DNA from 3 places in the Trinickia sp. genome. Region 2 is predicted to be linked to each of the others. Evidence: predicted binding sites of a transcription regulator. Region 2 holds the regulator's gene; each other region holds the start of a gene.
The links. Region 2 encodes LexA, which represses DNA repair genes until DNA is damaged. Its sites were predicted from a motif close to ACTGTATNNNNATACAGT; they were not measured.

Region 1 (7,946 bases), on a different contig from region 2:
AGAGATAGCCGCTATCGAGCGCGTTACCGAGCGCTGCGTTCTCTGCAACCGCAAGTCGCGCCACGGAAGCAAGCGACAACCCTTCACCCACGCGGCTGCGTGCCAGATAGTCCTGATAGGCCGGGACGGCATAGGCCGCCACGACGCCCACGATCGCAAGCGCAATCATGAGCTCGATCAGCGTGAATCCGCCGCGCGAGCAGGGAACGCGCCAGACGCGGGACAACACGGCATGCAGCGGAACAATCCGAAAACGGATGGCGGGCATCGGCATTTCTCCTCGAACCGAAGGACCGCTCGAATCGAGCGGACAACGGTTGGGAGCATAGCCAGCGCGCCTGCCGCGCGGCAGTCGTCCGAACGGCTAACGGCTAACGGCTAACGGCTAACGCGACTAACGGCTAACGGCTCGGGCTCTCGTGCTCTCGCCGCCGCATGCGCCGTTTGAGCGCATAGCCGATGATGACGACGATCAACGCACCCGCGATCTTCGCGCCATACTCCGCCGCCGGAGAATCGAGCAGCGGCCAGCGATCGCCCGCCGGATCGTTGATGATGAGCCCGCCCGCGATCCAGCCGAGCAGCGCCGCGCCGATCGTCACGATGACAGGGAAACGGTCGAGCAATTTCAGCACGAGCGTGCTGCCCCAGACGATGAGCGGAATGCTGACGATGAGCCCGAAAATTACCAGGGCGATCCGATGTTGGGGATCAGCGGCCTCGGCGGCGCCGGCGATGGCGATGACGTTATCGAGGCTCATGACCGCATCGGCGATGATGATCGTCTTGATGGCCGCCACGAGTTTGTCGGCGGGTTTGACGTTCTCATGCGCATCGTGCGCCGGCGCAAGAAGTCGCACGCCGATCCAGAGCAGCAGCAAGCCGCCCGCAAACTTGAGCAGCGGCACATCGAGCAGCACCACGGCAAAAGCGATCAACGCGACGCGCAACACGATCGCGCCGGCCGTTCCCCACAGCACCCCCTGCATACGCTGCGCCGGAGGCAACTTGCGGCATGCGAGCGCGATCACGACGGCGTTGTCGCCGCCGAGCAGGATATCGATGATGACAATCTGGATGACGGCGCCCCAATGGAGCGTCGAGAAAAAATCGATCATGGAATCGAGCATAGGTGCAAAAGGTATTCCTGGGACTGCGATGTCGGTAGGTTTGTGCGGCACGGGTAAAGCCGAAGCACAACCTGGAATGGACGCTGGCAGGGCAAAAAAAACGAGGAAGCCACCCGCGCTTCCTCGCTTCCTGTCGGCTATCGGAAAGCTTACGAACGAATTTCGCAAGAATACCAAAAATGCCGACGATAAGGTGCACCGTCGCACGCATCGTGTGGCGTGGCAATGCCCGCCACAGCGACGCGTTCGAACGAATCAGCCTCAGAGAATGGACTTCAGCAAACGCCCCATCTCCGACGGATTCTTCGTGACCTTGATACCACAGGCTTCCATGATTTCGAGCTTTGCCTCGGCCGTATCGGCACCGCCCGAAATCAGCGCGCCAGCATGGCCCATGCGCTTGCCCGGAGGCGCCGTCACACCGGCGATGAAGCCGACGACGGGCTTTTTCATGTTGTCTTTGATCCAGTACGCTGCGTTCGCTTCGTCCGGACCGCCGATCTCGCCGATCATGATGACGGCGTCCGTGTCGGGATCGTCGTTGAACATCTTCATGACGTCGATGTGCTTCAACCCGTTGATCGGATCGCCGCCGATACCGACCGCCGACGATTGACCCAGGCCGAGCGCCGTCAACTGACCCACTGCTTCATAGGTCAGCGTGCCCGAACGCGACACGACGCCGATGCGCCCCTTCCGGTGGATATGGCCCGGCATGATGCCGATCTTCAGTTCGTCGGGCGTGATCGTGCCCGGGCAGTTCGGCCCGAGCAGCAGCGTCTTGCGGTTTTCACGACGCATGCGGTCCTTGATCTCGATCATGTCGCGCACGGGAATGCCTTCCGTGATGCAGATCGCGAGATCGAGATCGGCTTCCACCGCTTCCCAGATCGCCGCCGCGGCACCCGCCGGCGGCACGTAGATGACCGAGACCGTCGCGCCCGTTTCAGCCTTCGCTTCCTTCACGCTCGCGTAGATCGGAATGCCTTCGAAATCCTCGCCGGCCTTCTTCGGATTCACACCCGCGACGAACGCCTCGCGGCCGTTCGCGTATTCACGGCATGCGCGCGTATGGAACTGCCCGGTCTTGCCGGTGATGCCTTGCGTGATGACCTTCGTGTCTTTGTTGATCAGAATCGACATGTATTGACCTCTGTTCGTATCCGGTGGCTTCGACGCGGCGCTTACGCCTTGCCTTCGGCAGCCGCGACGACCTTCTGCGCAGCCTCTTCCATGCTGTCCGCCGAAATGATCGGCAGTCCCGAATCGGCGAGCATCTTCTTGCCGAGGTCCTCGTTCGTGCCCTTCATGCGCACGACGAGCGGCACTTGCAGATGCACGGCCTTCGAGGCGGCAATGACGCCTTCGGCGATCACATCGCAGCGCATGATGCCGCCGAAGATGTTGACGAGGATGGCCTTCAGGCCCGGGTTTTTCAGCATCAGCTTGAACGCTTCGGTGACCTTCTCGGTCGTGGCGCCGCCGCCGACATCGAGGAAGTTGGCCGGTTCGCCGCCGAACAGTTTGATGGTGTCCATCGTTGCCATCGCCAGGCCGGCACCGTTCACGAGACAGCCGATGTTGCCGTCGAGGGAGATGTAGGCGAGATCGAACTTCGAGGCTTCGACTTCGGCCGGATCTTCTTCATCCAGATCGCGGTAGGCGACGATCTCGGGGTGGCGGAAGAGCGCGTTCGAATCGAAGTTGAACTTGGCGTCGAGCGCGATCACCTTGCCGTCGCCCGTCAGAATCAACGGGTTGATTTCGGCAAGCGATGCGTCCGTTTCCCAGAACGCCTTGTAAAGACCTTGCAGAATCGCGCGTGCTTGCGGCACCGATGCGTCCGGCACACCGATCTTCTTCGCGAGCTCATCGGCCTGCGCATCCGCGAGGCCCGTGGCCGGATCGACTGCAACCTTGTGGATCGCTTCGGGCGTCTTCGCGGCGACTTCCTCGATGTCCATGCCGCCTTCGCTCGAACCCATGACGACGATCTTTTGCGAAACGCGGTCGATCACGAGGCCGACATACAGCTCCTTCTTGATGTCCGCGCCTTCTTCGATCAGCAGACGGTTGACCTTCTGGCCTTCCGCGCCGGTCTGATGCGTGACGAGCTGCATGCCGAGGATCTGGTTCGCGTACTCGCGCACCTGCTCGAGCGACTTCGCGACCTTCACGCCGCCGCCCTTGCCACGGCCACCCGCGTGAATCTGCGCCTTGACGACCCAAACCGGGCCACCGAGCTCCTCGGCGGCTTTCACCGCGTCATCCACAGAAAACACGGGCTTGCCGCGCGGCACCGCGACGCCGAATTTCCGCAGGATTTCCTTACCCTGGTACTCGTGAATCTTCATGCGTGATTCCCTTCAGTCTAAGAGTTGGATTGAACTTCGTAATCGCTGGCTGCCCTGGCACCGGTCGTGCCGGCCTCGTCCGTATCTGCGCGCGTACCACCTTCGCCTCGCTGCGCCATGCACGTCCAAGCCTGTGCAGGCAAGTGACGTATCGAGCGGTGGCAAAAGTAATCGGGGAATTTGAGCCCGACGCGGGCGCGGTAGGCGAGAGGGGAAACTTCGAGGGGACAGGGGCACTGCACCCTATTCGCCTCGTCACGAGGCGGGTGGTCGGTCAGACGCGTCCCGATGTCCCGGAGGCCATCCTCGCGCCCGAAGGCTTCCGCTCGAATCGCGCGTGAATGACAGCGCAACGGGCGGGACACGGGCGGTAAAAGCGGCATGGGAGGGAAGACGGCTGGCGAGGAAACCCGAAGATTTTAGCATAGTGGGAACCATCGCTCGGAACGCTGGCTGGCCCGAGCGTCCAGTCCCCCGGGAGCGACCGGGAACCTCGTCACGGATGGCTGCGCGATGCGATCGTGACTAGTCGTCGCTCCAGTCGCTCGACTCATCAGGCTCGCCTTGGCCCTTGAGAATCTGCATGGCGATAGCCTGTGAAAATCCGCGCATCGCCAAAAAGCGCGCTTGTTTCGCGCGCTCGGCAGGCGTTTGCGGGAGCGTACCGAATTTCTTGCGCCAGACCGCCAAGGCGCGAGCGAGTTCAGTTTCGCGAAGCTTCGAGCCAACCGCCTCGACGAGCGAATCGTCAACGGCATGCCGGCGCAATTCGCTGACGATGCGCGTCGTGCCCATCCGCTGAGCACGCCGATGCACGACGCTTTCGACGAACCGCGCATCGGACAGCCAGCCCTCGCGCTCGAGTGAATCGACGAGCGCCTCGACCGATTCTTCGGGTTCGGCAAACTGAGACAACTTGCGCGACAACTCGACACGGCTGTATTCGCGCCTCGACAGATAATCGAGGGCGCGCGCCCGAAGCGAGCGCTGTCCGCGCGCGGCGGCACCGACGGTACCCGATGCAGCGCGGACCTTGCGCATCACGCGGCGCTTACTCCTCTTCGCCGGCTACTGCGACGCCCGCATCGGCGGGCGGCATGGCATTCACGCCCAGCGACTCACGGATGCGGTTTTCGATCTCGCGCGCGATATCGGGATTCTCGCGCAGGAATTCGCGCGCGTTGTCCTTGCCCTGCCCGATGCGCTCACCGCTGTAGCTGTACCAGGCGCCGGCCTTGTCGACGATCTTCGCTTGTACGCCGAGATCGATGATCTCGCCCTGGCGCGAAATACCCTCGCCATACAGGATGTCGAAAATCGCTTCGCGGAACGGCGGCGAGACCTTGTTCTTGACCACCTTCACGCGAGTCTCGTTGCCAATGACTTCGTCGTTCTTCTTGATCGAACCGATACGGCGGATGTCGAGCCGCACCGAAGCATAGAACTTGAGCGCATTGCCGCCCGTGGTGGTTTCGGGGTTGCCGAACATCACGCCGATCTTCATACGAATCTGGTTGATGAAGATCACGAGGCAATTGGTACGCTTGATCGTGCCCGTGAGCTTGCGCAGCGCCTGCGACATCAGGCGCGCCTGCAGGCCCGGCAGCGAATCGCCCATCTCGCCTTCGATTTCCGCCTTCGGCACGAGCGCCGCGACCGAATCGATCACGATCATGTCGATCGAGCCCGAGCGCACGAGCGCGTCGGCAATTTCAAGCGCCTGCTCGCCCGTGTCGGGCTGCGACACGAGCAGATCGTTCACGTTCACGCCGAGCTTCGCCGCATATTGGATATCGAGCGCGTGCTCGGCATCGATGAACGCCGCCGTGCCGCCGAGCTTTTGCATCTCGGCAATGACTTGCAGCGTCAGGGTCGTCTTGCCCGACGATTCGGGACCGTAGATCTCGACCACACGCCCACGCGGCAGGCCGCCGACACCAAGCGCGATATCGAGGCCGAGCGAGCCCGTGGAGACCACCTGGATGTCTTCGGCCACTTCGCCATCGCCGAGCCGCATGACCGACCCTTTGCCGAACTGCTTTTCGATCTGCGCGAGCGCGGCGGCCAGCGCCTTGCTCTTTTCAGCCGTCAGTCCAGCCGAGCCTTTCTTGCTTTCTTCCATGAATCGTCCTTTGCTATGATGAGCGGCGTCTGTGGCGGGCGGGCCGAGTACTGGCCGGCACACGAAACGCAAGTACTGTATAAAAAAACAGGGTTCTTTGCAAGCCCGGTACAACGCGGATTTGCATGGCGGCAACGAGCCGGGCGGCGAGCACGGCGCAACTTTCGGTTGCTCCGGCCGCGGCGAGACCTCGAAATACATTGGAGACTGCGGCCTGTCGGGCTCGACGCCGACGAGCCGGCCAGCCCGCGCATCATGCGAATACTCATTGCCGAAGACGACAGCATACTCGCGGACGGCCTCGTCCGATCACTCCGCCAATCGGGCTATGCCGTCGATCACGTCAAGGGCGGCAGCGAGGCCGACGCCGCACTTTCGATGCAGACGTTCGATCTGCTGATTCTCGATCTGGGGTTGCCGCGCATGTCGGGGCTGGAAGTGCTGCGCCGTCTGCGTGCGCGCAATTCGAGCCTGCCCGTATTGATTCTGACGGCCGCGGATAGCGTCGACGAGCGCGTGAAAGGGCTCGATCTCGGCGCCGACGACTACATGGCCAAGCCTTTTCATCTGAACGAACTCGAAGCGCGCGTCCGCGCGCTGACGCGCCGCGGCACGGGCGGCGGGCCGACCGTCATCCGCCACGGCTCGCTCGCGTTCGATCAGGTCGGGCGCATCGCCTATGTGAGCGATCAGGTGGTCGATCTTTCCGCGCGCGAACTGGGCGTGCTGGAAATATTGCTGCAGCGGATCGGGCGGCTGGTTTCGAAGGAACAGCTCGTCGATCATCTGTGCGAGTGGGGCGAGGAAGTCAGCAACAACGCAATCGAAGTGTACGTGCATCGTCTGCGCAAAAAGATCGAGCCGAGCGGCGTGCGCATCATCACGGTGCGAGGGCTCGGCTATTGCCTCGAAAAGCCCGCCGCAAGCTCGAACGGACCGGTAGCCGACGCGCCGTCCCAGGGCACCGCCGATGGTGCTGCTGCCGCCGCCACGGCACCCACCGCGCCCCGTGCGACCGATCCCGCCGCAAAACCTGCATCCAAGTAGGCATGTAATGGGTTCGCGCGTCTCGACACAGGACGACGGCGCGCCACCGCGCTCGCGCCCGGCACCCTCGGCCGGCTCGCACGACGCATCCGCGGCAGCGAGCAAGACACCCGACAGCGCCGCGCATACGCCCGCCGCCAATCCGTACGCACCGCCCGACGAAGCCGATGCGGGCGGGCCGGAGCGGCCGCGCTCGCTTTTCGGGGAGATTCTCGACTGGATGCTCGCGCCGCTGTTGCTGCTCTGGCCGATGAGCATTGCGGTGACCTACCTCGTGGCGAAGACGATCGCCAATGGTCCGTTCGATCGCGCGCTCGAGACCGATGCCTATGTGCTCGCGCGCCAGATCCATCCGGTGGGCGGCGTGGCGGAACTCTCGCTGCCCGCTGCCGCGCGCGACTTTCTGAATGGCGACAACACCGACAAGGTTTTCTACCAGGTGCTCGGCACACGCGGCGAGCTCGTTGCGGGCGTGCCCGATATGCCGCAGCCGGCCGATGACGATCGCCCTCAGCCCGGTATCGTCGAATTCCGTGACGCGATCTTGCACGGCAACGATATCCGTATCGCGTATACGAGCGTGGAATTGCCGGTCTCTCCGGCCGGGCAAACGGTGCTGGTGCAAGTCGGTGAAACGTTCGACAAGCGCAGCGCGCTCGCCAACGACATCATCAAGGGCGTGATCCTGCCGCAGTTCGTGATTCTGCCGCTTGCGATCGTGTTGGTATGGTTCGGCCTTTCGCGCGGGCTTGCGCCGCTGACGGCGCTGCAGGCCAACTTGCGCGCACGCCGGCCCGACGACTTGTCGCCACTCGAAGCGCAGCGCGCGCCACCCGAGATCGAGCCGCTCGTCACCTCGTTCAACGATCTGCTCACGCGCCTCGCGCAGAACATCGATCTGCAAAAGCGCTTCATTGCCGACGCGGCGCATCAGATGAAAACGCCGCTTGCCGGTCTGCACACGCAAGCCGAGCTGGCATTGCGGCAGGACGTATCGCCCGAGGTGCGTCTATCGCTCGAACAGATTGCGGCAAGTTCCGACCAGGCGGCGCGGCTCGTGACGCAGTTGCTCGCCCTTGCGCGCGCCGAAAATCGCATGTCGGGGCAAATCTTCGCGCCCATCGAGATTGCGCATCTCGCGCGATTGGCTGTGCGCGACTGGGTACGCGCCGCACTGGCCAAACAGATGGATCTCGGCTACGAGGGGCCCGAGGAGGGCCGCGATCCGCCCGCCATGGTCGCTGGTAATGCCGTCATGCTCCGCGAGATGCTTTCGAACGTGATCGATAACGC
Region 2 (7,946 bases):
GATACCGTCGATGTCTTCGCGTGCGGCGAGCGTGTGAATGCGCTCGAGCAGCGTATTCCAGAGCGGAAAATCGAGATCCTTGCTGTCGATGCTGGCGACCTGTTCGGCCTGGACGGCTGCGACGCCGGCGAGCGCGGGCACGGCGGCCAGCAGCTTGTCGACGCCGACGACGCCGGCCTGATAGCCGGCCGTTTGCGCCGCGTCGGGCGCGGAGCCGGCAATCGTGCCGCCCGTCGCCAGCACGGCGACACGGGGCAACGGCAAGGAGGATGCGGAGGTAGCGGTCGTGTTCATGGCCGCCATTCTATACGCGCGAAAGCCGCTCGCCGAGCCTGTTGCCGCTGCGGCGGGCGGGTGCTTCGCAATCGGTGGGCACGGGGCGCCGCGACTTGCGGCTCAGGCCGCTTCACGCAGCTTGCCGGTGATGTCCGTGCCGGCGAGCTCAGGGGCGAACATTTCGATGAGCCGATACGCATAGGCCCGCAAAATGGCGCCCTTGCGGACCCCGACGCGCGTCGTGCTCGCCGCGAACAGATGCTGCGAATCGAGTGCAACGAGGCCGGTGTCGCGCTTGGAGTCGTACGCCATCGCCGCCACGATGCCGACGCCCATGCCAAGCTCGACGTAGGTCTTGATCACGTCCGCGTCGATGGCCGTCAGCACGACGTCGGGCAATTGGCCCGTTTTCTCGAATGCTTCATCGATATGCGAGCGGCCGGTGATATCGCGCTCATACGTAATGATCGGGAAATCGGCGACCTCCTCGAGCGTCACGTTGGTCCGCGTGGCCAGCGGATGGTCTTTCGGCACCACGATCACGTGATGCCACGTGTAGCACGGGAACGTGAGGATGTCGGCATAGCTGTCGAGGCCTTCCGTCGCAATCGCGATATCGGCCTCGCCGTCGACGAGCATCTGCCCGATCTGACGTGGACTACCCTGGCGCAAGGCGAGATGGACCTTCGGAAACGCCTCTTTGAACTGGCGAATGACGGGCGGCAGCGCATAGCGCGCCTGCGTATGCGTCGTGGCCACGACGAGATGGCCCGTGTCCTCGTCCGCGTACTGGCGCGCGACGCGGCGCAGGTTCTCGGCATCGAGCAGCATTCGCTCGATCAGGCGATGCACCGCCTTGCCCGGCTCCGTCAGGCCGGTGAGGCGTTTGCCGCGCCGCACGAAGATGTCGACGCCGAGCTCGTCCTCGAGATCCTTGATCTGCTTGGAGACGCCCGATTGCGAGGCGAACAGCACATTCGCGACCTCGGTGAGGTTCAGATTGCGGCGCACCGCTTCGCGTACGTATCGCAGTTGTTGGAAGTTCATGCAAGTCTCGCTGGTTCGGGAGTACGGCGGTCGATTCGGTAAGGCGCGATGCACTCAGTATGCGGCGACATCGAGAAACTCGCTGACGAACGGTGTGCCCGGACGCTCATAGACTTCCTCCGGGGTGCCCTGCTGCTCGACGCGCCCATGATTGAGCACGACGATACGATCCGCCACATCGCGCGCTTCCTCCTGATCATGTGTGACGAAGAGCGTCGTGATCGCAAGCTCGTCGTGCAGCCGTCGCAGCCAATTGCGCAGCTCTTTACGCACCTTGGCGTCGAGCGCGCCGAACGGCTCGTCTAGCAACAGCACGGACGGGTCGACGGCCAACGCGCGCGCCAGTGCCACGCGCTGCCGCTGCCCGCCCGAGAGTTCGGCGGGATAGCGCTGGCCGAGCTGCGCGAGCTGCACGCGTTCGAGCAGCTCCCGCACTTTGGCGTCGATCGCCGCGGCCGCGGGTCGCTCGCGACGCGGCTTGACGCGCAGTCCGAACGCAACGTTCTCGAAGACCGTCATATGACGAAAGAGCGCGTAATGCTGGAACACGAACCCGACACGCCGATCGCGCGGGTCGAGGATGGTGACGTCGCGGCCGTTCAATACGATTTCGCCGGCATCGGCCGACTCGAGCCCGGCCACCACGCGCAAAAGAGTCGTCTTGCCGCAGCCCGACGGTCCGATCAAGGCCGCCAGCTCGCCGCGGCCGAACTCGAGCGATACGTCGTCGAGCGCCTTGAAGTCGCCGAAATGTTTTTCCAGATTGCGAACGGTGATGCTCATGACGATCCTTTCATCGATGATGCGTGCGGCCCACGCCGGCGGCGGCCATCCGGCGCTCCGCGACGAGCTTCGCCACCAGCGTCGCGAGCGCGATCAACGCGAGCAGCGACGCAACTGCGAAGGCGGCCGCGAAGTTGTAGTCGTTGTAGAGAATCTCGACGTGCAGCGGCATGGTGTCGGTCAGACCGCGGATATGGCCCGAGACCACCGATACCGCACCGAACTCGCCCATTGCCCGTGCGTTGCAGAGGATCACGCCGTAGAGCAAGCCCCACTTCACGTTCGGCAGCGTGACCCGGCGCCAGATTTGCCAGCCCGACGCGCCGAGCACCCGCGCCGCTTCCTCCTGCTCCTTACCCTGCGCCTGCATGAGCGGAATCAGCTCGCGCGCGACGAACGGAAACGTCACGAATAGCGTCGCGAGCACGATGCCCGGCACCGCGAACACGATCTGAAGGTCGTGCCGCTCGAGCCACGGACCGAGCCAGCCTTGGGCGCCGAACAGCAGCACGTATATGACGCCCGAAATCACGGGGGACACCGAGAACGGCAGATCGATCAGCGTCGTGAGCAGTGCGCGGCCTCGAAACTCGAACTTCGCGATCGCCCACGAAGCGGCGAGCCCGAACACGAGATTGAGCGGCACGGCAATCGCGGCGACACCGAGCGTCAGCGCGATCGCCGCGCGTGCATCGGGCTCGACGAGCGACTCGAAATAAAAGCGCACACCTTTGCTGAACGCCTCGGTGAAGACGGCGGCCAACGGCACGACGAGAAACAGCGAGAGAAAAACGAGCGCGATGCCGATGAGCGTCCAGCGCGGCACCCACTGGGCCGCAGGCGCGAACCGGCGCGCCGATGCGGCCGGTCGGCGGACGCCGGCGGTCTGAGCACGCTCCCGATTTTCATGCGTATCGGCTCGCGCCCGCACGCCATCCGCTGCCGGCGCGCGAGCCGAACGGGCGGTCGCAGCAAGTTGGTTCATGTGAGCGCTCCCGAGATCGTCGTACCGCTCGTCGGACCCGACCGGCGGCGCCCACGCGGACTCGTGCGCCGCTGCCAATGCCATTGCAGCGCGTTGATCGCGAAAAGCATCAGGAACGAAGCGACGAGCATCGCGGTGGCGAGCGCAGTTGCACCGGCATAGTCGTACTGTTCCAGTTTGGTGATGATGATGAGCGAGGTGACTTCGGACTTCATCGGAATGTTGCCGGCGATGAAGATGACCGAACCGTATTCGCCGAGTGCGCGCGCGAACGCGAGCGCGACCCCCGTGGACCAGGCGGGCACGAGCGCGGGCAGCACGACGCGCACGAACGTCTGGGCGCGCGAGGCGCCAAGGCAGGCGGCGGCTTCTTCCTGCGCGCGCTCGAAATCGGCAAGGACCGGCTCCACTGTTCGCACGACGAACGGCAGGCCGATGAAGGTCAACGCGACCAGCACGCCAAGCGGCGTAAATGCCACTTTGAGGCCGAGCGGCGCGAGCCACCGGCCGATCCATCCGTGCTCGGAGTAGACCGTCGCGAGTGCGATACCGGCCACCGCGGTCGGCAGCGCGAACGGCAGATCGACGATGGCATCGACGAACCGTTTGCCGGGAAACCGATAGCGCACGAGCACCCACGCGACGAGCAGGCCGAACGCGCCGTTGATGAGTGCCCCAACCGCCGCGGCGCCGATCGTCAAACGGTACGAGGCAACGACGCGTGGCGAAGCGACAGCCGCGAAGAACGGCGCGGGTCCGAGCGTCGCCGCCTTCAAAAAGGCCATGGCGAGCGGTATGAGCACGACGAGACCCAGGTAGGTCAGCGTGAGACCGAGTGTCAGACCGAAGCCGGGCAAGGCGCCGGGTTTGCGAAAAGCGAATTTCGTCATGCTTTCGACCGATAGGCGGGCACCGCTCAATGCGGCTGATAAATCGAATCGAACACTCCACCGTCGGCAAAGTGCGTCTTTTGCGCGTTGGTCCAGCCGCCGAATGTGGCATCGACCGTGTAGAGCTTGAGTTTCGGGAACTGCGCGGTCAGATCGGCCGGCAAATTGGTGGCGCGCGGCCGATAGTAGTTGCGCGCCGCGATCCGCTGTCCTTCGTCGGTATAGAGAAAGCGCAGATACGCTTCGGCGAGCTTGCGCGTGCCGCGCCGCTCGACGACGCGGTCCACGACCGCCACCGGGGGCTCCGCCAGGATGCTGGCCGACGGCACCACGATCTCGAACTTGTCCGCGCCGAATTCCTTGCGTGCGAGAAACGCCTCGTTCTCCCACGCGATCAGCACATCGCCGAGACCGCGTTGCACGAAGCTCGTCGTCGCGCCGCGCGCTCCGGAATCGAGCACGCCCGCATTGCGATAGAGCGCAGTGACGAACGCGCGGGCCTTGGCGGCGTCGCCGCCCGGCCGGTTGAGCGCATAGGCCCAGGCCGCCAGGTAATTCCAGCGCGCCCCGCCCGAAGTCTTGGGGTTCGGCGTCACGATCGAAACCCCCGGTTTCACCAGATCGTCCCAATCCTTGATGTGCTTGGGGTTGCCGCTGCGCACGAGGAACACGATCGTCGACGTATAGGGTGAGGCGTTGTCCGGCAACCGCTTTTGCCAGTCTTGTGCCACGAGGCCCCGGTCGGCCAGCGCCTGGATGTCGTAGGCCAGCGCGAGTGTCACGACGTCGGCCTGCAGGCCGTCGAGCACCGAGCGCGCCTGCGCACCGGAGCCGCCGTGCGACTGACGGATCGAAAGCGTCTCGCCCGTCTGGGCTTTCCATTGCGCGGCGAAAGCCTTGTCGACGTCTTGATAGAGCTCGCGCGTCGGGTCGTAGGAAACATTGAGCAGCGTCGTTTGCGCGAATGCGCTCGGCGATCCAAGAATCAGCGCCGCCGTGCCGGCGGCCATCCCCGCCAACCAGCGTCTGCGCGCGCCGGAACGCGCCGTTCCCCGTGTGCTCATGCGTTTCCCCTCTGCCTGCCGGCGTTTGTATGAAGTCGGGCCAGTCTAGACGGTCGCCCTTATGAGCGGAACGAATGGATTTTCATTTTTTTATACGAAAAAATGCTAAAGGCGGCACTGGAGCCTTCGCCGCGGGGTCGCAACGTTTTGCTTGAAATCCGCACGATACTGTATAAAAATACAGCAACCTGTTCATACATACAGTGACCCTATGACCAAACTCACCGCACGGCAGCAGCAGGTATTCGATCTGATCCGGCAATCGATCGAGCACAGTGGTTTTCCGCCCACCCGCGCCGAAATCGCCGCGGCGCTGGGTTTCAGCTCGGCAAACTCAGCTGAAGAGCACTTGCGCGCGCTGGCGCGAAAGGGTGTCATCGAACTGGCCGCGGGTGCATCGCGCGGCATCCGGCTGCTCGGTCTGGACGATGCGCCGCGTCAGCTTTCGCTGCCCCATGCGGCGCTCATGCAGTTGTCGCTGCCGCTGGTCGGACGAGTCGCAGCGGGCAGCCCCATCCTGGCGCAGGAGCATATCTCGCAGCATTACGTCTGTGACCCGGCGCTCTTTTCGAGCAAACCGGATTACCTGCTCAAGGTGCGGGGCCTGTCGATGCGCGACGCCGGCATTCTCGATGGCGACCTGCTGGCGGTGCAAAAGCGCACCGAAGCGAATGACGGTCAAATCATCGTGGCGCGTCTTGGGGACGACGTCACGGTCAAGCGCTTGAAGCGCCGCCCCGACGGTCTCGAACTGATCGCCGAAAACCCCGATTACGAGAACATCTTCGTGCACGCCGGCAGCGCGGAGTTCGCGCTCGAGGGGATTGCCGTCGGCTTGATTCGTCCCACCGAATTCTGAATTACGAACATCACGGAGACGCCATGGACCGCCTTGCCCGCCTTATTCCGTTTCGCGCCTTCGGCCGCCTGCGTCGTTTGCGCGGCCTCATTCCCTGCCCGCCGCTCGAAGCAACTCCGTTGCGCACCGCCGGGCGCGAATCGACGTTTGCGTCGTCTTCAGGCCTCCAGCCGTCGACACAGCCCGCGTTTGCCCGTGTGTCACTCAACAGCGGCCTGCACGCGGAGCCCGCGCGCCGCGCTCCTGTCCGGGTTTATCACGGCGCGTCGCGCGTAATCCTTGTCGGCACGATCGACGCTGTGTGCCGCATGATCGATCGGTGCATCGACGAGGAGCGCGCCGGGCTGCGCTCAGCCAGTTTGGGTTGAATCCGAGGGGGCAACGCCGGGGCGCATGGGTCCCATCGCCCGCTGAAACAGGTTGTTACCGCTGGTGATGACGGCCGGGATCGTTTCGCGTCGGAAGCAGTCCATCATGAATTCCATCCGAATGAGCTGACTATCGAATGATGAACGATCAAAGGAGTCCCGGCCGCCGCCATCGGCTCGTCACCGCTGTCGCCGTCCTCATTGCCGTTATCGTCCTCGGGGTGGCCGCCTTGGCGTACGCCTCGCCGTATCTTGTGCTGGATCGGCTCAAGCGCGCGGCGGACGCTCGGAATGCCGAAATCGTCAATCGCTACGTCGACTATCCGGCGCTGCGCACGAGCCTGAAGCAGCAGGTGACCGAGATGCTGGCTCGCCGCATCGATGAGCAAAAACGGGAGCATCCGTTCGCGGCGCTCGGTGCGCTGGTCGGTATGGCGCTGATTGGCCCGCTCGTTGACGCTTATGCCACGCCGGACGGCGTCGCGGCGCTATTGAACGGCTTGCCGCCCCGCGGCGAACCGGGCGAAACGCCGCCGCAGCCGGGCGCACAACCCGACGAGGACTCTGCCGCGTCGGGCCAGGGGCAATCCAACGCGCCCGCGCCTGCGCCTGCGCCTACTCAACCGCCGCGAGCGAGCGCGGGATATGACGGCATCGATCAATTCGTCGTCACCTATCGGCGCGATGCGCAAAGCCGGCCCTACAGCGTGCTGCTGCGGCGCGACGGCTGGTTCTCGTGGAAGCTCTTCGCGGTCAACCTGAACCAGTAGCGTGCGCGCTGCCTGTCGGCGCTCAGGTTTCCGTTCCCGCGCCAGCCTTGGCGGGCGCTGCAGTCACGGGCTCTTGCTCATGCGCCGTCGAGACGGCCACGAGAATGCTGCACGACACGCGATCGAGCAATAGCGTGTTACCTGCCCCCATCCACCAGCGGGACAAACCGCTCCGTGCGCGATGCCCGACCACGACGAGGTCCACTTTCAAATCGGCGGCGAGCCGGGCGATTTCATCGATCGGATGACCGAACGCGAAATGCCCCTGTGATTTGACACCCCGCTCTGTGAGCCAATCGACGCCTTCCTGCAGGATTTCCCGGGCGGCGTCCTCGAAGCGGCCGCACGCGACGTCGGTCAATAGCCCAGCGCTTTGGGCGATGCTCGTGCGCATGTCGACAACCGACAATAGATGCGTTTCCGCCTTCAGGTCGAGCGCGAGATCGGCGCCGCAGCGCAATGCTTTGCGGCCTTCGCGCGTGCCGTCGTAACAGAGCAGAATTTTGTTGTAGCTTGCCATCGTGGCCTCCCTTCCTGCGTTAACCGCAGACGTTTGGTTCAATCATGGTGCGGCGCACCCGCGCTTGCAAGAGATGGAAAACGCCTAGTTCGCTGCCGCCCACGCGTCCTTTTATGCTCCCTTGCACGACGCTTTCAGACGATGCAATAGAATGGAGCGCCGACGGACCTATTTTCGTATCAGCCACATTCGACTCCCGATGCCGCAAAACGCGATCGAATTTTCTGACGTGCAAAAACACTACGGCGATAAGACGGTCGTCGATGGACTGAGTTTTCATGTCCGCACGGGTGAATGCTTTGGACTGCTAGGGCCGAACGGGGCCGGCAAGACCACGACACTGAAGATGCTGCTCGGCATCGCGAACCCCGACGCGGGGACGAT
Region 3 (7,946 bases), on a different contig from region 2:
GACGCATCAGCAAACGCACGGGCGTCTCGAGCAACCAGGTGGGACGCGGCAGGACCGCGGGCGCGCTCGCCGCTTGGATCTTGGCATGCACCGGCACCCAACGGTTCGCGATCTCGGGACGATAGTCGGCCGCCGGCGCCGCGCGCAGCACGTTTTCTTCTCCCAAACGCGCGACGAGCAACTCGATGAGCCGCGCATGATCCTGTGCCGAGCCACCGGGCTCGGGAAAGAGCGTTTCCGAGGCCGGCACCGCCGGCGCCACGTTCGTCGCTTCGAGCCGAAGCGCGATGACCGAGCCCGGCAGCGTCAGACGTCCCAAACGCTCTTTGAGCAGCTTGACGAGATGATCTTCGCGCCAGGTCGGCTCGCCGAGCGCGATCGCGAGTGCCGTGGGCTCCATCGCTTCGCGGCCGCGCTCGTGTTCGAGAAAAAACGTTGCCGCCGCGAGCGACAGCTGGCGGGCCACGAGCCAGCCGCACAATTGCACGATGAGCCGGCGCGCGGCGAACAGCATGCCTTCCGCATGCTCGATGCGGTCGGGCAGTTCGATGCGGGCCGCAAAGACGGGCGGCGGCTCCAGCCAGTCGAAAAGCTCGGGCGTCCCGCCGAAAGCCTGATCGAGCGATGCGAGCACTTCGGCACCGCAGCGTCTTTGCAAACCCGCGCGCGGCAACCGGCGAATATCGGCAATCGTCTTGCAGCCGAGACCGGTCAACCAATCGGCGAACGGTTGGAGATCCGGCACCGTGCCGAACGGCAGCCTGTCGAGTTCGCGCGCGAGCGAACGCATCGCGAGAAAACGGCGCTGACCGTTCTGAACGAGCAGCCAGGCTCCCTGCCCCGTAGGCGCCGCACCGACGCGCGCGCTCAGGCCCATATCGCGCAAGACGATTCGCACCTGCCGGCACAATCGCAGCATCCCGCCGAACAGACGCAGGCTCGCACTGACATCGACAAGCAGGGTTGTTCCATCCACCCTGCTCACTTCCGGCGAAAACTGCATCAGCGCCATGGCGACTTCGCGCTGCGCGGCCTCTTCCTTGGTCAGGTCGCGCTCGTAAATAGTGGCACCCGGCGCCAGCGTCAGCACGCCCCCGCGGCGCATGCCCAGCTGCACGCCCCCTGCGCGCGCGGCATCATCGGCCACGATGACGCTGTCTTTTTCGAGTACGACCGCGCCTTGTGCCGCTTCAGGCCACCACTTCGGCTGGAATACCTCCAGCTGGAGTCGGTACAGTTTGACGGCGAGAAATACGCGCATGACGGCTGAACAAAATAGGACTGGGATGCAGAGGAATCGACAAGGCTTCGGCGCGTGTCGGCCCTCGTCGCTTCACGATATCGACGCTGATGCCGTCGTCCGCCGGGCGCACCGCCAGCCGCAGCAACGCCGGTGAGGCCTGCTGAGCGGCTGCGAGCGGCCTCACCATGACAAAAAGCGTGTCCGACGACTGGGCAGCAAGATGCAACCGCCGCAACGAGGCCGTTTGCACCTGCTGCGCCCAAAAGAGCACCACCCCGCACGTGCCAGCCCGGAGCATCTGCTCGGCAGACCAGAGGGCATCGGGCATTTTGGCCGCGCGCACCTGAATCAATTGTTCGAGGGGCACATCCAGATAGGCGAAGGCCGGCCCATTGGGCACATGCGGGGGCTGCACGAGCGCAATGGGACGCCGGCCCTGTGCCGCGAGCACCGGCCGCAACAGCCGCATTTCGCCTACCCCCGGCTGCTGAATCAGCAGATCCACGAGTGCTCCGAGGGGCCAGCCGCCGCCCGGCAGCTCGGCCGACAATGCCGCATAACCCGTATCCACTGTACGCAGGCTGCCCCGCGCGAGCTGCGACCCGCGCCAGAGCGAAGGATGAACGTCTTCGGGATGGGAAAGAGCGGCAAACATCGGACAATTGCGCAATAACCTGTATGGATGTACAGTATGCTACACGTATTCGGAGTGTCCCGAATAGGTACTTTTTGGGATGACGGCAGGAAAATGAAGAAAGGGGCGCCGGCAACGCACCCCGTAAATCTGGGAGGTGGACGATTCCTCGCTGGCCCTCCACTATTGGCCGGCTGGAATGGCGCATGCGTCGGCATCTCTCATCACCGCGTCCCCGAGCGTCCTTCCGTCACCGGCCGCGGCATCATTCATCACGAACTGGCTCGATACTGCAGCGTCCTATTTCAATGGAACCCGAACGATACCAAGGCTATGAAATCTGGGGCCACGTCATCGCGCAAGACGAGCGCTTTGCGGCGAGCGGCACCGTCATGCGGAACAACGAGCTGATTCAAGGCTCCGGTATCCTCGCTTTTTTCGCTACCGAAGAGGAAGCGCGCGCGGCGGGCATCGAATGGGCACGCGCGTGGGTCGATTGCCACCGATGACGGCATTGGCCAGAGACCGCCACACATATTGATTACATACAGTCGTCACGCGGTACGATTGCGGTCTTGCGCTCCGCGCGCGGCTGTCACCACCCCCCACCGCCGCGGAGCCCATCGCCCTTTTCCGATGGAGCCCGCATGAAGCATCTGCTGTCGAAATTCGTCGTCACCGCGGCGATCGCCGCACTGACGCCCCTCACCACGCTTTATGCCGCCACGCCGCCCGGCATCTTCGTGATCGCCACGCAAATCGGTGAGTTCACGACACTGGACCCGAGCGAAATCTACGAGCTCGTACCGTCCGAATACGTGGCGAATGTCTATGAGCGCCTCGTGCAGATCGATCTGCACGACCCCTCCAAGTTCGAAGCCAAGCTCGCGCAGTCGTGGAGCGTCGGTGCCGACGGCACTACTTACACGTTCAAGCTTCGCCCCGGTGTCAAATTCCATTCGGGCAATCCCGTCACGGCCGACGACGTCGCCTGGTCGCTCCAGCGCACCGTATTGCTCGGCAAAGGTCCGGCCGGCGTATTGGCCGATCTTGGCCTCACGAAAGAAAGCGTCACGCAGCAGGTTCGAAAGATTGACGAACAGACGGTGACACTGCAGACCGATCGCAAATATGCGCCGAGCTTCGTCCTGAACGTATTGAGCGCGGGCCCCGGCTCGATTCTCGACAAGAAGCTGCTGCTTTCGCACGAACAGAACGGCGACGCCGGCAGCGCGTGGCTCAGGACCCATGACGCCGGCTCCGGGCCCTACCAGCTCGTCAAGTGGACGCCGAACGAAAGCCTCGTGCTGCAACGATTCGACGATTACCGCACCCCGTATCCCATGAAGCGCATCGTGCTACGTCACGTGCCCGAAGCCTCAGCGCAGCGGCTGCTGCTCGAAAACGGCGATGCCGACGCCGCGCGCAATCTGAGCCCCGACAGCCTCGCGGCACTTTCGAAAGCGGGCAAGATCCACGTGGCATCGTGGCCCGCCTCGGCATTGCTCTATCTGAGCCTGAACACGAAAAATCCGAATCTGGCAAAGCCTGAAGTGCAGCAGGCGATGAAATGGCTCGTCGATTACGACGGCATTCAACGCAACATCGTCAGTACGACTTACAAAGTGCATCAAACCTTCGTGCCCGACGGTTTTCTCGGCGTGCTCGATGCGAATCCCTACCGTCTGGATGTGGCCAAGGCGAAGGCGCTGCTCGCAAAAGCCGGCCTGCCGAACGGCTTTGAAGTGACGATGGACATGCCGAACGACTACCCGTTCGTGGAAATCGCGCAAGCGCTGCAAGCGAGCTTTGCGCAAGGCGGCATCAAGGTGAAGTTGATCCCTGGCGACGCCAAGCAGGCGATCGGCAAATACCGTGCGCGCCAGCACGACATCTTCATCGGCGAGTGGTCGTCCGATTACATGGATCCGAACAGCAACGCGCGCGGCTTCGCCTGGAATCCGGACAACTCCGATCAATCGAAATACAAAATGCTGGCGTGGCGCAACAGCTGGGGCATTCCGCAGCTCACCGCCGACACCGAGGCCGCGCTCGTCGAACCCGTCTCCGCGCAGCGTGCGAAGCGCTACGTCGCCCTGCAGCGGCAGGTACTCGACCATTCGCCGTTTATCATCATGTTCGAAAAAGTCGTTCAGGTGGCTACACGCCCCGGCGTCACCGGGCCGGAAGTCGGCCCCATCAACGACCTGACGTCTTATCGGACATTGAAGAAATAACCCCACGTTCGACCGAGCCCATCATGTCGACACCGCTTTCGTCGCACGCCCGATTCGAAGCGCTGCGCACACTGACTGCGCGAAGGCCAGCCGTGCGCTGGGCATTGCGCATTGCGCGCTGGGCGATCATGCTCGCCGTCACCTGTGCGGGCCTCATCGTGCTGACCTTCGTGATCGGCCGCAAAGTGCCGATCGATCCGGTGCTCGCCGTGCTCGGCGATCGCGCGTCGGCCGACGCCTACGCAGCCGAGCGCATCGCACTCGGACTCGACAAACCGCTCGCCACGCAATTGTTCCTCTACGCGCGCGACGTGCTTCACGGCAACCTGGGCATATCGCTGCTGACGGCCAACCCGGTACTCGACGACATCAAGCGCGTATTCCCTGCAACGCTGGAACTGGCCACGCTCGCGACGTTGATCGGCATCGCGCTCGGCGTGCCGCTCGGGGTCGCTGCTGCGGTCCGGCACAACCGGCCGATCGATCATCTCGCGCGCTTCATCGGGCTCATCGGCAGTTCGGTGCCGATCTTCTGGCTCGGTCTCATGGGGCTGCTGCTCTTTTATGCGCGGCTGCACTGGGTGAGCGGACCGGGGCGGCTCGACCCGCTCTACGACGGCATGGTCGACCCGCGTACCGGCTCGTTGCTGATCGATGCCGCGCTGGCGGGCGAATGGGACGTCCTGCGCAATGCGATCTCGCATATTGCCTTGCCGGCCGCCCTTCTCGGCTACTACTCGGTCGCCTATCTGAGCCGCATGACCCGCTCGTTCATGCTCGATCAATTGAATCAGGAATACATCGTCACCGCGCGCGCGAAAGGCCTGCCGGAAAGCCGCGTGATCTGGCGTCACGCTTTCGGCAACATCGCCGTGCCGCTTTTGACCGTCATCGCACTCACCTACAGCAATCTGCTCGAAGGGTCCGTGCTGACCGAGATCGTCTTCGCGTGGCCCGGTATCGGCTCGTATCTGACCGGTGCGCTGCTCAATGCGGACATGAACGCCGTTCTCGGCTGCACGCTCGTCATCGGGGTCATGTTCATCTTCGTCAATCTGCTGACCGATGCGCTCTACCGCGTGTTCGATCCGCGTGCCCGTTGACGCGCCACCGCTGTTTTTCGTCTTTATTTGGCCTTTTATTCGACATGGCTTCTTCTCCCGATCGACCGACTCTACCCGCCGCCCCACGGTCGGTGCGCGAATGGTTGCTCGTCGATACGCCGCAATCGCGCGCGCAAGCCTCGCTCGGGCTCGCGTATCGGCGCTGGCGGCGCTTCGCGGCGAATCCGCTGAACATGATCGGGCTCGTGATCCTCGTCGCACTCGGCATCGTCGCAGTGGCAAGCCCATTCATCGTGCCGCACGATCCGTTGCGGCAAGTCCTCTCCGATCGCCTGCTGCCGCCCGGCAGCGCCTCGCATTGGCTCGGCACCGATCAGCTCGGACGCGACATTCTTTCGCGGCTCATCGCAGGTTCGCGTCTGACGCTCGGCATCGCCGTCCTCGTCGTATCGATCGTCGTCCCCATCGGCCTGCTGATCGGCACCGCTGCGGGCTTTTGCGGCGGTTTCGTCGATGGCGTCCTCATGCGAATCACCGATATGGCGCTCGCCTTTCCCAAGATCGTGCTGGCGCTCGCCTTTGCGGCCGCGCTCGGGCCCGGTGTCGTCAATGCCGTCGTCGCTATTTCGATCACGGCGTGGCCCGCTTATGCGCGGCTCGCGCGCGCCGAAACGCTGCGCATTGCCCACGCCGATTTCATCTATGCAGCGCGATTGCAAGGTGCTTCCGAGCCGCGCATCGTGCTGCGCTACATCGTGCCGCTTTGCATGTCGTCCGTCATCGTGCGAGCGACGCTCGATATGGCTGGCGTCGTACTCGCTGTCGCCGGGCTCGGCTTCCTGGGCCTCGGTGCGCAACCGCCTAGCCCCGAGTGGGGATTCATGGTCGCTTCGGGACGCAACGTGCTGCTCGATGCATGGTGGGTCGCTACGCTGCCGGGCGGGGCCATTCTCCTGGTGAGCCTCGCATTCAATCTACTCGGCGACGGGCTGCGCGATGTCTTCGATCCTCGCCATGGAGACTGAGATGGCCGATATCGCGAACGCTTCGCGGCCTCCGCTTTGCGAAATCGACGGATTGCGGATTGCGTTTCGCAGCCATGACGGCAGCCTCGTCGATGCCGTGCGCGATGTCTCGCTGACGCTTGCCGCGGGCGAGCGGCTCGGCATCGTCGGCGAATCGGGTTCGGGCAAGTCGCTGACGGGACGCGCGCTACTCGGGCTGCTGCCCGCGAGCGCCCAATGCACTGCGCGCAGCATGCGTTTCGAGGGGCACGATCTGCTGGCGATGTCCGCACGCGAGCGGCGACGGCTCGCGGGCGCTGCCATGGGCATGGTGCTCCAGGACCCGAAATATTCGCTGAATCCGACGATGACGGTAGCGAGTCAGATGGCCGAGACGTTTCGGCTGCGCGAGCGCGGGCTGGGACGACGCGCTTTGCGCGCGCGCATTCTCGATGCGCTGCATGCCGTCGATATTCGCGATCCCGCACGCGTCGCGGCCTGTTATCCGCACGAGCTTTCGGGCGGCATGGGGCAGCGTGTGATGATCGCCATGATGATTTCGACCGGCCCACGGCTCTTGATTGCCGACGAACCGACCTCCGCGCTCGATGTGGCCGTCTCGATGCAGGTGCTCGCCGTGCTCGACGAAACGATTGCGCGCCATGGCACCGGGCTTCTATTCATCAGCCACGATCTGCCGCTCGTCATGTCGTTTTGCGACCGCGTTGCCGTTATGTACGCCGGGCGCGTGGTCGAGACTTGTGCCGCGTCGGAACTGGTTCATGCCACGCATCCGTACACGCGCGGCTTGCTTGCGGCCAGCCCGACGCTCGCACATCCCGTCGGAGAATTGCCGGTGCTGCAACGCGATCCGGCCTGGCTCACGGAGAGCGGACAATGATCGAACTCCGCGATGTATCCATTCGTTTTCCCGCACGCACCGGCCACGTCGATGCCGTGCGCGGGGCAAGCTTCTCGGTCCCGCGCGGTGAAGCGTTCGGGCTCGTCGGTGAATCGGGCTCGGGAAAATCGACGCTGCTGCGTGCGCTGACCGGTCTCGTGCCGCTTGCGAGCGGGAGCATGTCGATCGATACGCGGATCGTCTGCGCCGGCAACGTCGACCGCGCGTTTCGGCGCGACGTGCAGATGGTGTTTCAGGACCCGTACGCTTCGCTACATCCGCGTTTTACCGTCGATGAAACGCTGCGGGAACCGCTCGCCATCCATCGGATATCGGACGCCGATCAGCGGATCGCTCGGGCGCTGGCCGAAGTCGGCCTCGGACCCGCCTTTCGCTTTCGCTACCCGCATCAGCTTTCGGGTGGGCAGCGTCAGCGCGTCGCCATTGCGCGTGCGCTGATTCTCGAGCCTCGCGTGCTGTTGCTCGATGAGCCTACATCAGCACTCGATGTATCGGTTCAGGCGGAAATTCTCAACTTGCTGCACCGGCTGCATCGGCAACGCGAGCTGACGATGATCCTCGTCAGTCATAACCTCGCTGTCGTCGGTTTTCTTTGTCAGCGCGTGGCCGTCATGCACAACGGCGAGATCGTCGAGCAGTTGGGCGTTGACGATGTTCGTGCTGGGCGGGTGGCAAGCGACTATACGCGCAGCCTGCTGCGCGCCACGCATGGCTATCGTCGGCGTGGCCGTAAGCCGAGTGCCGGTGAACCACGCAGCACGGACTGAGCGCGCCCTTATGCCGCGGCGCATTTTTTGACGGTGTCCCAGGTGCGCGTCGTGACGTTCTTGCCGAATGTCTTT

Region 1: recA (recombinase RecA) is a predicted target of LexA. The motif match lies at 5,681-5,698, and genes of this name have one in related genera.
Region 3: imuA (translesion DNA synthesis-associated protein ImuA) is a predicted target of LexA. The motif match lies at 1,917-1,934, and genes of this name have one in related genera.

The regions. Positions count from the first base shown of each region.
Region 1 is NZ_JBMRBK010000013.1:36,194-44,139, forward strand. Features, by position in the region: gene ACO1XS_RS02325 (pilin) at 1-268, opposite strand, end outside; gene ACO1XS_RS02330 (TerC family protein) at 402-1,118, opposite strand; gene sucD (succinate--CoA ligase subunit alpha) at 1,392-2,273, opposite strand; gene sucC (ADP-forming succinate--CoA ligase subunit beta) at 2,315-3,484, opposite strand; partial or broken gene recX (recombination regulator RecX) at 4,010-4,534, opposite strand; gene recA (recombinase RecA) at 4,536-5,606, opposite strand; gene ACO1XS_RS02355 (response regulator) at 5,862-6,653, shown strand; gene ACO1XS_RS02360 (sensor histidine kinase) at 6,661-7,946, shown strand, end outside.
Region 2 is NZ_JBMRBK010000061.1:90,617-98,562, forward strand. Features, by position in the region: gene ACO1XS_RS16415 (asparaginase) at 1-303, opposite strand, end outside; gene ACO1XS_RS16420 (CysB family HTH-type transcriptional regulator) at 397-1,323, opposite strand; partial or broken gene ACO1XS_RS16425 (sulfate/molybdate ABC transporter ATP-binding protein) at 1,387-2,106, opposite strand; gene cysW (sulfate ABC transporter permease subunit CysW) at 2,117-3,091, opposite strand; gene cysT (sulfate ABC transporter permease subunit CysT) at 3,088-3,981, opposite strand; gene ACO1XS_RS16440 (sulfate ABC transporter substrate-binding protein) at 4,008-5,045, opposite strand; gene lexA (transcriptional repressor LexA) at 5,257-5,904, shown strand; gene ACO1XS_RS16450 (hypothetical protein) at 5,928-6,272, shown strand; gene ACO1XS_RS16455 (DUF2939 domain-containing protein) at 6,410-7,042, shown strand; gene ACO1XS_RS16460 (universal stress protein) at 7,065-7,562, opposite strand; gene nodI (nodulation factor ABC transporter ATP-binding protein NodI) at 7,762-7,946, shown strand, end outside.
Region 3 is NZ_JBMRBK010000056.1:4,935-12,880, forward strand. Features, by position in the region: gene ACO1XS_RS15495 (Y-family DNA polymerase) at 1-1,261, opposite strand, end outside; gene imuA (translesion DNA synthesis-associated protein ImuA) at 1,191-1,898, opposite strand; gene ACO1XS_RS15505 (hypothetical protein) at 2,186-2,386, shown strand; gene ACO1XS_RS15510 (ABC transporter substrate-binding protein) at 2,525-4,114, shown strand; gene ACO1XS_RS15515 (ABC transporter permease) at 4,138-5,217, shown strand; gene ACO1XS_RS15520 (ABC transporter permease) at 5,262-6,203, shown strand; gene ACO1XS_RS15525 (ABC transporter ATP-binding protein) at 6,193-7,083, shown strand; gene ACO1XS_RS15530 (ABC transporter ATP-binding protein) at 7,080-7,871, shown strand; gene ACO1XS_RS15535 (DUF1697 domain-containing protein) at 7,880-7,946, opposite strand, start outside.